2 regions of the Bacteroides sp. 14(A) genome follow, and region 1 is predicted to be linked to the other one. Evidence: riboswitches for the same ligand, from Rfam matches in the RefSeq annotation. Region 1 holds a riboswitch; the other holds the start of a gene.
What was found. Region 1 has a riboswitch for thiamine pyrophosphate ahead of K429_RS0101970 (thiamine phosphate synthase). Riboswitches for the same ligand answer to the same signal wherever they lie in the genome.
Positions count from the first base shown of each region.

Region 2: another riboswitch for thiamine pyrophosphate. It lies ahead of K429_RS0115555 (TonB-dependent receptor); the one in region 1 lies ahead of K429_RS0101970 (thiamine phosphate synthase).

Region 1 covers NZ_JAGH01000001.1:562,194-565,626, reverse strand. The annotation lists partial or broken gene K429_RS29645 (DUF4846 domain-containing protein) at 1-240, opposite strand, end outside; gene K429_RS0101975 (hypothetical protein) at 591-1,442, shown strand; TPP riboswitch at 1,497-1,591, shown strand; gene K429_RS0101970 (thiamine phosphate synthase) at 1,651-2,271, shown strand; gene thiC (phosphomethylpyrimidine synthase ThiC) at 2,289-3,433, shown strand, end outside.
Region 2 covers NZ_JAGH01000002.1:2,119,052-2,122,484, forward strand. The annotation lists gene K429_RS0115555 (TonB-dependent receptor) at 1-1,903, opposite strand, end outside; TPP riboswitch at 1,938-2,034, opposite strand; gene K429_RS0115560 (mechanosensitive ion channel family protein) at 2,177-3,049, shown strand; gene K429_RS0115565 (hypothetical protein) at 3,154-3,402, opposite strand.

The DNA of each region.
Region 1 (3,433 bases):
CCATTCCGGAGTGTAGAGCTTACCTTCATCATTGTCAGACAGCTCATACCAAGGCGATAATCCACGGTTAGCGGGATTCACCAATATGTGAATCTGTTGAGCCAGCATATAGCTCTGTGCCAGCAGGAACACTTTCTTTCCTGTTTGAGGGTAAATCGCCACATCCACTACAATGACTGCGTGCCCCGGTGATCCGCCTTTGATAAACACATCTCCGGGTTGTAAAGATGTATAAGGAACATAAACACCAGGTTTTAAATACCTCCAGAAGCATCTGTGACGTATCAAAGCCGTACCTGCTCCGTACCCGCTCCGTACTTTCTTCGTGTAGAAGTACCTTTGACCGAAGAATGTACGGAGCAAGTACAGCCCTGATACGGTTCGGGTACGGTGCAGATACAAAAAAGACACATCATAACGAAAGTATGAATTGTATAAAAAAGAGATTAACAGTCATCCTTTTCATGACCAACAAATAATACAAATTCAATTATTTTATTGAATATACATTATCTCTTCCTAAACTTTTCCATACAAAACTTGATTATTTACACGAAAAATCGTATATTTGAGTAAATAACTCAGAGCTTATGGCAAATCCGATTCTTCCTGGTATATCAGAAGCTGAACAAGAACTGTTGTACAAGAAACTAAATGAATACAATCAGGGAAGAACCTCTTACAAAGAGGCAGGTGCTTATCTGGTTGTACTGCCCCGTCCGGAATCTCCCCGTTACTCCTTATGGGTGTATTCTCCTCTTCCCGAACGCCAGTCCATTTTTTACGTCCAGGACCTTTCTACAGACATCCATGAAAGTCTGCGAGCGGCAAGCAGCCTATGTTATTATTCTCCACGTTGCATTCTGTTGGTAGAATATAATGCCAAACGTATGCAGAGTAAGGGAGACGACATTATCTCTTTCGGAAAGTATCATGGACATTTCCTGCACGAAATCTTCCGTATCGATCCGGCATATGTGAGTTGGATTGCTTATAAGTTTACTCCACGTATACCTAAACAGGAACGCTTCGTACAAATAGCACAGGTGTATCATTCCGTCCATCTGGATATTCAGAAGCGGCAGGCACATCAGAAATATTCTACCAGCCGTTTTCTGGGGAAAGAAGGAGATAAAGTGAAAGAACTGACACTGAAAGTACTCCGTGTCCGGCTGGAAGACGATCCTTACAAAACCACCGTGAAAGGAACGACTCCTTATTTCTATGTCCGGCAGATACTGACTTTGGAAGATCCTATCGGCAATCTCGTCACTTTCCGGACCAACTCGCGTACGGCAAGCCGGGAATCGTGCCAGGTGCCCGCTACGGAACATGCCTTCGAGCCCGGAGAATCGGTATATATTGCCTCGGCACGCATCTCTTGTACCTTTACTTCGGGAAACAAACAATACACCCGCCTCAATTATGTCAAGTTTAAATAAACTTAAAAGATAGAGCGGTATTATTCCTATTAAAAACATTCGTCCTTTCTTTGTCGGCAGAAAAGGGGGTGCTATAAAAATAGCTGAGATTATACCCAATGAACCTGATACGGCTAGTACCGTCGAAGGGAATTTTCTTTCTATATTCTACTATTCGTTTATACTACTATCCCTTTCTGTAAGTATAATTTCTAAATTCAGAGTTTGAATGTTTGACGTACAATTCATTACGCATTTTACGGCATCCATTTCTTATTCGGACTCCGCACGCATAGCCCTTGAAGGGGGATGCCGCTGGGTTCAGCTTCGGATGAAGGATGCTTCTTCAGAAGAGCTGAAAGCCACAGCCGTGCAAGTGCAGGAACTCTGCCGCCAATACGGAGCCACGTTCATCATTGATGACCACGTGGAACTGGTGAAACAGATTGGCGCGGACGGTGTCCACTTAGGAAAACTGGATATGCCGATAAAAGAAGCAAGGGAAAGACTGGGCAAAGATTTCATTATTGGCGGAACAGCCAACACGTTCGAGGACATCCGGCAACATGCCACTGATGGCGCCGACTACATCGGTTGCGGTCCTTTCCGCTTCACAACTACCAAACAAAAGTTATCACCCATTCTGGGGCTGGAAGGTTATCATTCCATCCTGACGCAAATGCGCGAAAAAGGAATAACAATTCCTGTCGTTGCCATCGGTGGAATCACACGTGAGGACATCCCATCCCTGAAAGCATCAGGACTGAGCGGAATAGCATTGAGCGGCGGTATTCTAAAAGCTGAGAATCCGGTACGTGAAATGGAAACAATTATACGACTGACCCAATAGAAATCAATTAGTGAACCATGGAAGATAAAACAAAAATTACTTATCCCGAATCCGAGAAAGTTTATATGCAGGGGCAACTCCATCCTTATCTGAAAGTTGGGATGCGAAAAGTGAACCTTACCCCTACCGTAGTAGTGGAAAACGGGAAAAAAGTTATGACGGAGAATGCGCCCGTCTACATATATGATACAAGCGGCGCATACAGTGATCCGGAACAGAAGGTAGATTTAAAGAAAGGTTTGCCACGCCTCCGCGAACCGTGGATACAGGAACGGGATGTAGAACGGTTGACGGAAATCAGCTCCGAATATGGAAAGATGCGTCTGGCAGACAAAAGCCTTGACTCCCTGCGTTTTGATCATATCACTTTGCCTTATCGTGCCAAAGCAGGCAAGCAGATTACGCAGATGTACTATGCCAAACAAGGTATCGTAACACCGGAAATGGAATATGTAGCCATCCGTGAGAATATGAACTGCCAACAGTTGGGTATAGAAACTTACATCACACCGGAGTTTGTGCGTGATGAAATTGCGGCAGGACATGCCGCCTTACCCGCCAACATCAACCATCCCGAAGCTGAACCTATGATTATCGGTTCAAAGTTCCTCGTAAAGATTAATACAAATATCGGAAATTCAGCTACCTCTTCCACGATTGAAGAAGAAGTGGAAAAGGCCGTCTGGAGTTGTAAATGGGGTGGAGATACGCTGATGGACTTATCTACAGGAGAAAATATTCACGAGACACGGGAATGGATTATCCGGAATTGTCCTGTTCCGGTAGGTACTGTTCCCATGTATCAGGCAATGGAAAAAGTACACGGAAAGGCGGAAAACCTTACCTGGGAACTATTTAAAGATACACTGATCGAACAATGTGAGCAAGGGGTAGATTATTTTACAATCCACTGTGGTATCCGCCTGAAGAATATTCATTATGCCAATGACCGCCTTTGCGGAATGGTGAGCCGGGGAGGAAGCATTATCTCCCAATGGTGTAAAATCCATCAGAAAGAGAGTTTCCTGTATGAGCATTTCGATGATATATGCGATATATGCGCACAATATGATGTGGCACTTTCATTAGGTGATGGTTTGCGTCCGGGAGCTATCCGTGATGCGAACGACCGGGCACAGTTTGCGGAACTGGATACGATGGG
Region 2 (3,433 bases), on a different contig from region 1:
AGGAGATGGGAGTAGTGCCAATATATCGGGTTGTCTGAGAGATACCCCAGTTTTCACTATACATATCTTTCCAGTCTTCATTCACATCACTTAGATATTCTGTATAATTCTTGATGCGGTTACGGCTCCATGTTGCGTTTATATCCCAACGCAGCCAGTTTGTGATGCGTGCACCTGCCATAAGCTCAATACCCATACGATAACTGTCCTTCACGTTCTCTGCTACGGCTTCGCCAATTTCATTCAATTGCCCGTTCAGTACCAATTGATTCTTGTAATCCATGTAGTACAGGTTGACGCCTGCATTGAACCAACCTTTACGGAACGTATATCCCACTTCGTAATCGAACATCCGCTCTGATTTGGGCTGTGCGGCAAATAAGTTATCAGTATAGTTATTGCGTGTCGGTTCCTTATTTGCCACACTGAAAGAGGCATAAAGATTATTATTGTTGTTTATCTTCCAGAATATGCCGGCTTTAGGGTTGAAGAAGCTGAAATCTTCGTCAATATTCAGCGGTTGCAGATGTGCCGGATCAGCAGTCCAGTCCCATTTGTCATTATTGCCGTTTATCTTATAGCGCAGATAACGATATTGCATATCAGCATAGAAGTTAACTCCATCCAGTATTTCATAATTTATCTTAGCGTAGATGTTGCCATCCGTTTTCCGTCCGATATTACGATAATATTCATGGTCAGGATTCAGTTCACCCAGATAATTCTTTACCCATACTACCTTACCGTTATGGGTGTTTTTGTAATAATTCAGGCCACCGCCGATGGATGCATCCAATTTGTCCCCTTTATAATCGAAAGAGAATACTCCACCACCGAAACGGCTGTCTACCAGTTTACGGCGTACAAGGTCTGATTTCTCTATGGTAGTACCGTTTGTTTCAAAGGGTACCAAGCCATATTCTACCAGCGTACGTTTATTTTTATATTCCTCATAATAACCGTAACCGTCTGTATAGTGTAGCGCTATGTTCAATTTCCACGAAGGAGACAATATTTGATTTAATAATAATTGATAATGCGTCTGGCGATAATAATCTATCTGGTTATCATAAAATCCGATTACATTTCCATTATCATCTTCTATGGCGCCATTGGGATTATATTTGCGGTCGTTTTCCAGTGTTTCCTTATCCAGGCCATCCCAAGCATGATAGGTCTCTTCTTTTCCTCCGAAGGTGATGAATTTAATAGTGGTCTTGTCTCCATAATATCCGCCTTGTACAAAGTAAGACTTCAAGTCAGCACTGGCGCGGTCACGGTAGCCGTCACTGTGGATATTAGATAAACGTGCATCGAATCCCCAGCGTCCATTAATGAGCCCCGTACCTACTTTTACGGTTTCTTTATGTGTATTGAATGAGCCGTAAGAGCCGGAAAACTCCGCATACGGTGTGGGCGAAATTCCTTGTGTTTTCATATTGATACTGGCACCGAACGCTCCGGCACCATTAGTGGAAGTTCCTGCGCCCCGTTGAATCTGCAAGTCCTGAAGCGAAGAGGCAAGATCGGGAGTATTAACCCAAAAGATAGAATGACTTTCCGCATCGTTCATGGGTATACCATTAGTGGTTACGTTGATACGTGTAGCATCTGTTCCGCGTACCCGGATACTCGTGTAACCGATACCTGCACCTGCATCGCTCGTTGTCAGTACTGACGGAGTAAATGACAACAGATAGGGAATATCTTGCCCGAAATTCTGCTTCTTAAGTTGTTCTTTACTGACATTGGTAAACGCCACAGGTGTGGTTCCCGTGGCACGGGTAGAGATAATTTCTACTTCCTGCAGGCTTATCACCCGCAAGCTGTCTTTCTCATGCGTCTGCGCACAGACACCCAGCGTTGCCATTAACAGGCAGGCCGCCATTGCATGTTTTCTCATTACAATTTTAACTATTAAAGATGAATACAGAAAAAGGGAGCTTTTCTTCTTTTCCCTCCGCCGGCACTACCCGGATCAGGTCAATGGGTATGATCTCAGCCCGTCATATTAGGGCACCCCTTAGTTGAAATCGGGGGCAAAATTAAGTGTTTTCGCTGAAACACGCAAATCGAGTGAACGATAACCGGAAATATTTGTTAATTTTGTAGGCCGGTGGGTATTTTTTAATCCTGCTGGTAAAGTGTAATTATTAACTTCAAACGAACAAATATTATGTTATTATTATTGCAAGCGGCAGCTCCTGCTGCCGAAACTGTTGTAGAAGATGGTTTTAGTAAATTGCAGGTCTTTCTCCAACAACTGATAGACTGGGGAGTAAATGCAGGTGGTCATATCATCAGCGCTGTGCTGATTTTCATAGTAGGACGTTTCCTGATATCTTTCCTTAATAAAATGGTGGCCCGGTTGTTGGCTAAGCGGCATGTGGATGCCAGTATCCAGAGTTTTGTAAAGAGTTTGGTGAACATCTTGCTGACTATCTTATTGATTATTGCCGTTATCGGTAAATTAGGAGTAGAAACAACTTCATTTGCTGCCTTGCTGGCATCCGCCGGTGTGGCTATCGGTATGGCATTGTCCGGTAACTTGCAGAACTTTGCAGGTGGTCTGATTGTATTGCTGCTCCGTCCTTATAAAGTAGGTGACTTGATTGAAAGCCAAGGCATCACGGGCACGGTTCGTGAGATCCAGATTTTCCATACGATTCTGACTACCGGTGATAATAAGATTATTTATATCCCGAATGGTGCGTTGAGCAGTGGTACTGTGACTAATTACAGTCGTGAAGCTACCCGTCGTGTAGAATGGATAATCGGTGTGGAGTATGGCGAAAATTTTGATAAGGTGGAAGAAACTACCCGTCGTATCATTGCCGAAGACAAGCGGATTCTTAGTGATCCGGCTCCTTTTGTAGCCCTTCATGCACTGGATGCCAGTAGCGTGAATGTGATTATCCGTGCCTGGGTGAAGAGTGAGGACTATTGGGGAGTTTATTTCGATATGAACAAGACCGTCTACTCTGTATTCAATAAGGAGGGTATAGGTTTCCCTTTCCCACAACTGACGGTACATCAGGCAAAGGATTGATAGTGGTCTGGAATTGATAACTATAAATGAATAAAGGGCATAACAACAATTTGTTATGCCCTTTATTCATTATAGTTAATACTCGTGATGTTTTTTATTGTAAATCACATTTCATATACTCCGAGTTCTTCCTCTATGGCTTCACATTCATCTTTCTCTATATGCAGTAAGCGATTGATTTCCCTTCGCTTTTCGAGGTCAGTGAAATAACTTTCTACTACGGTATACAGGTCGAATCCTTTGGTGGAACCTGCTGCCATGTCTAATGACTCTACCATTTTCTCTACTTCCCTGTGAATGCGTTCCTTGTTGATGAAATGCAACTCATTACTATGAATCAGATACTTTTCCATGATCGTTGGTATTTAAAGTTCTATTAATATA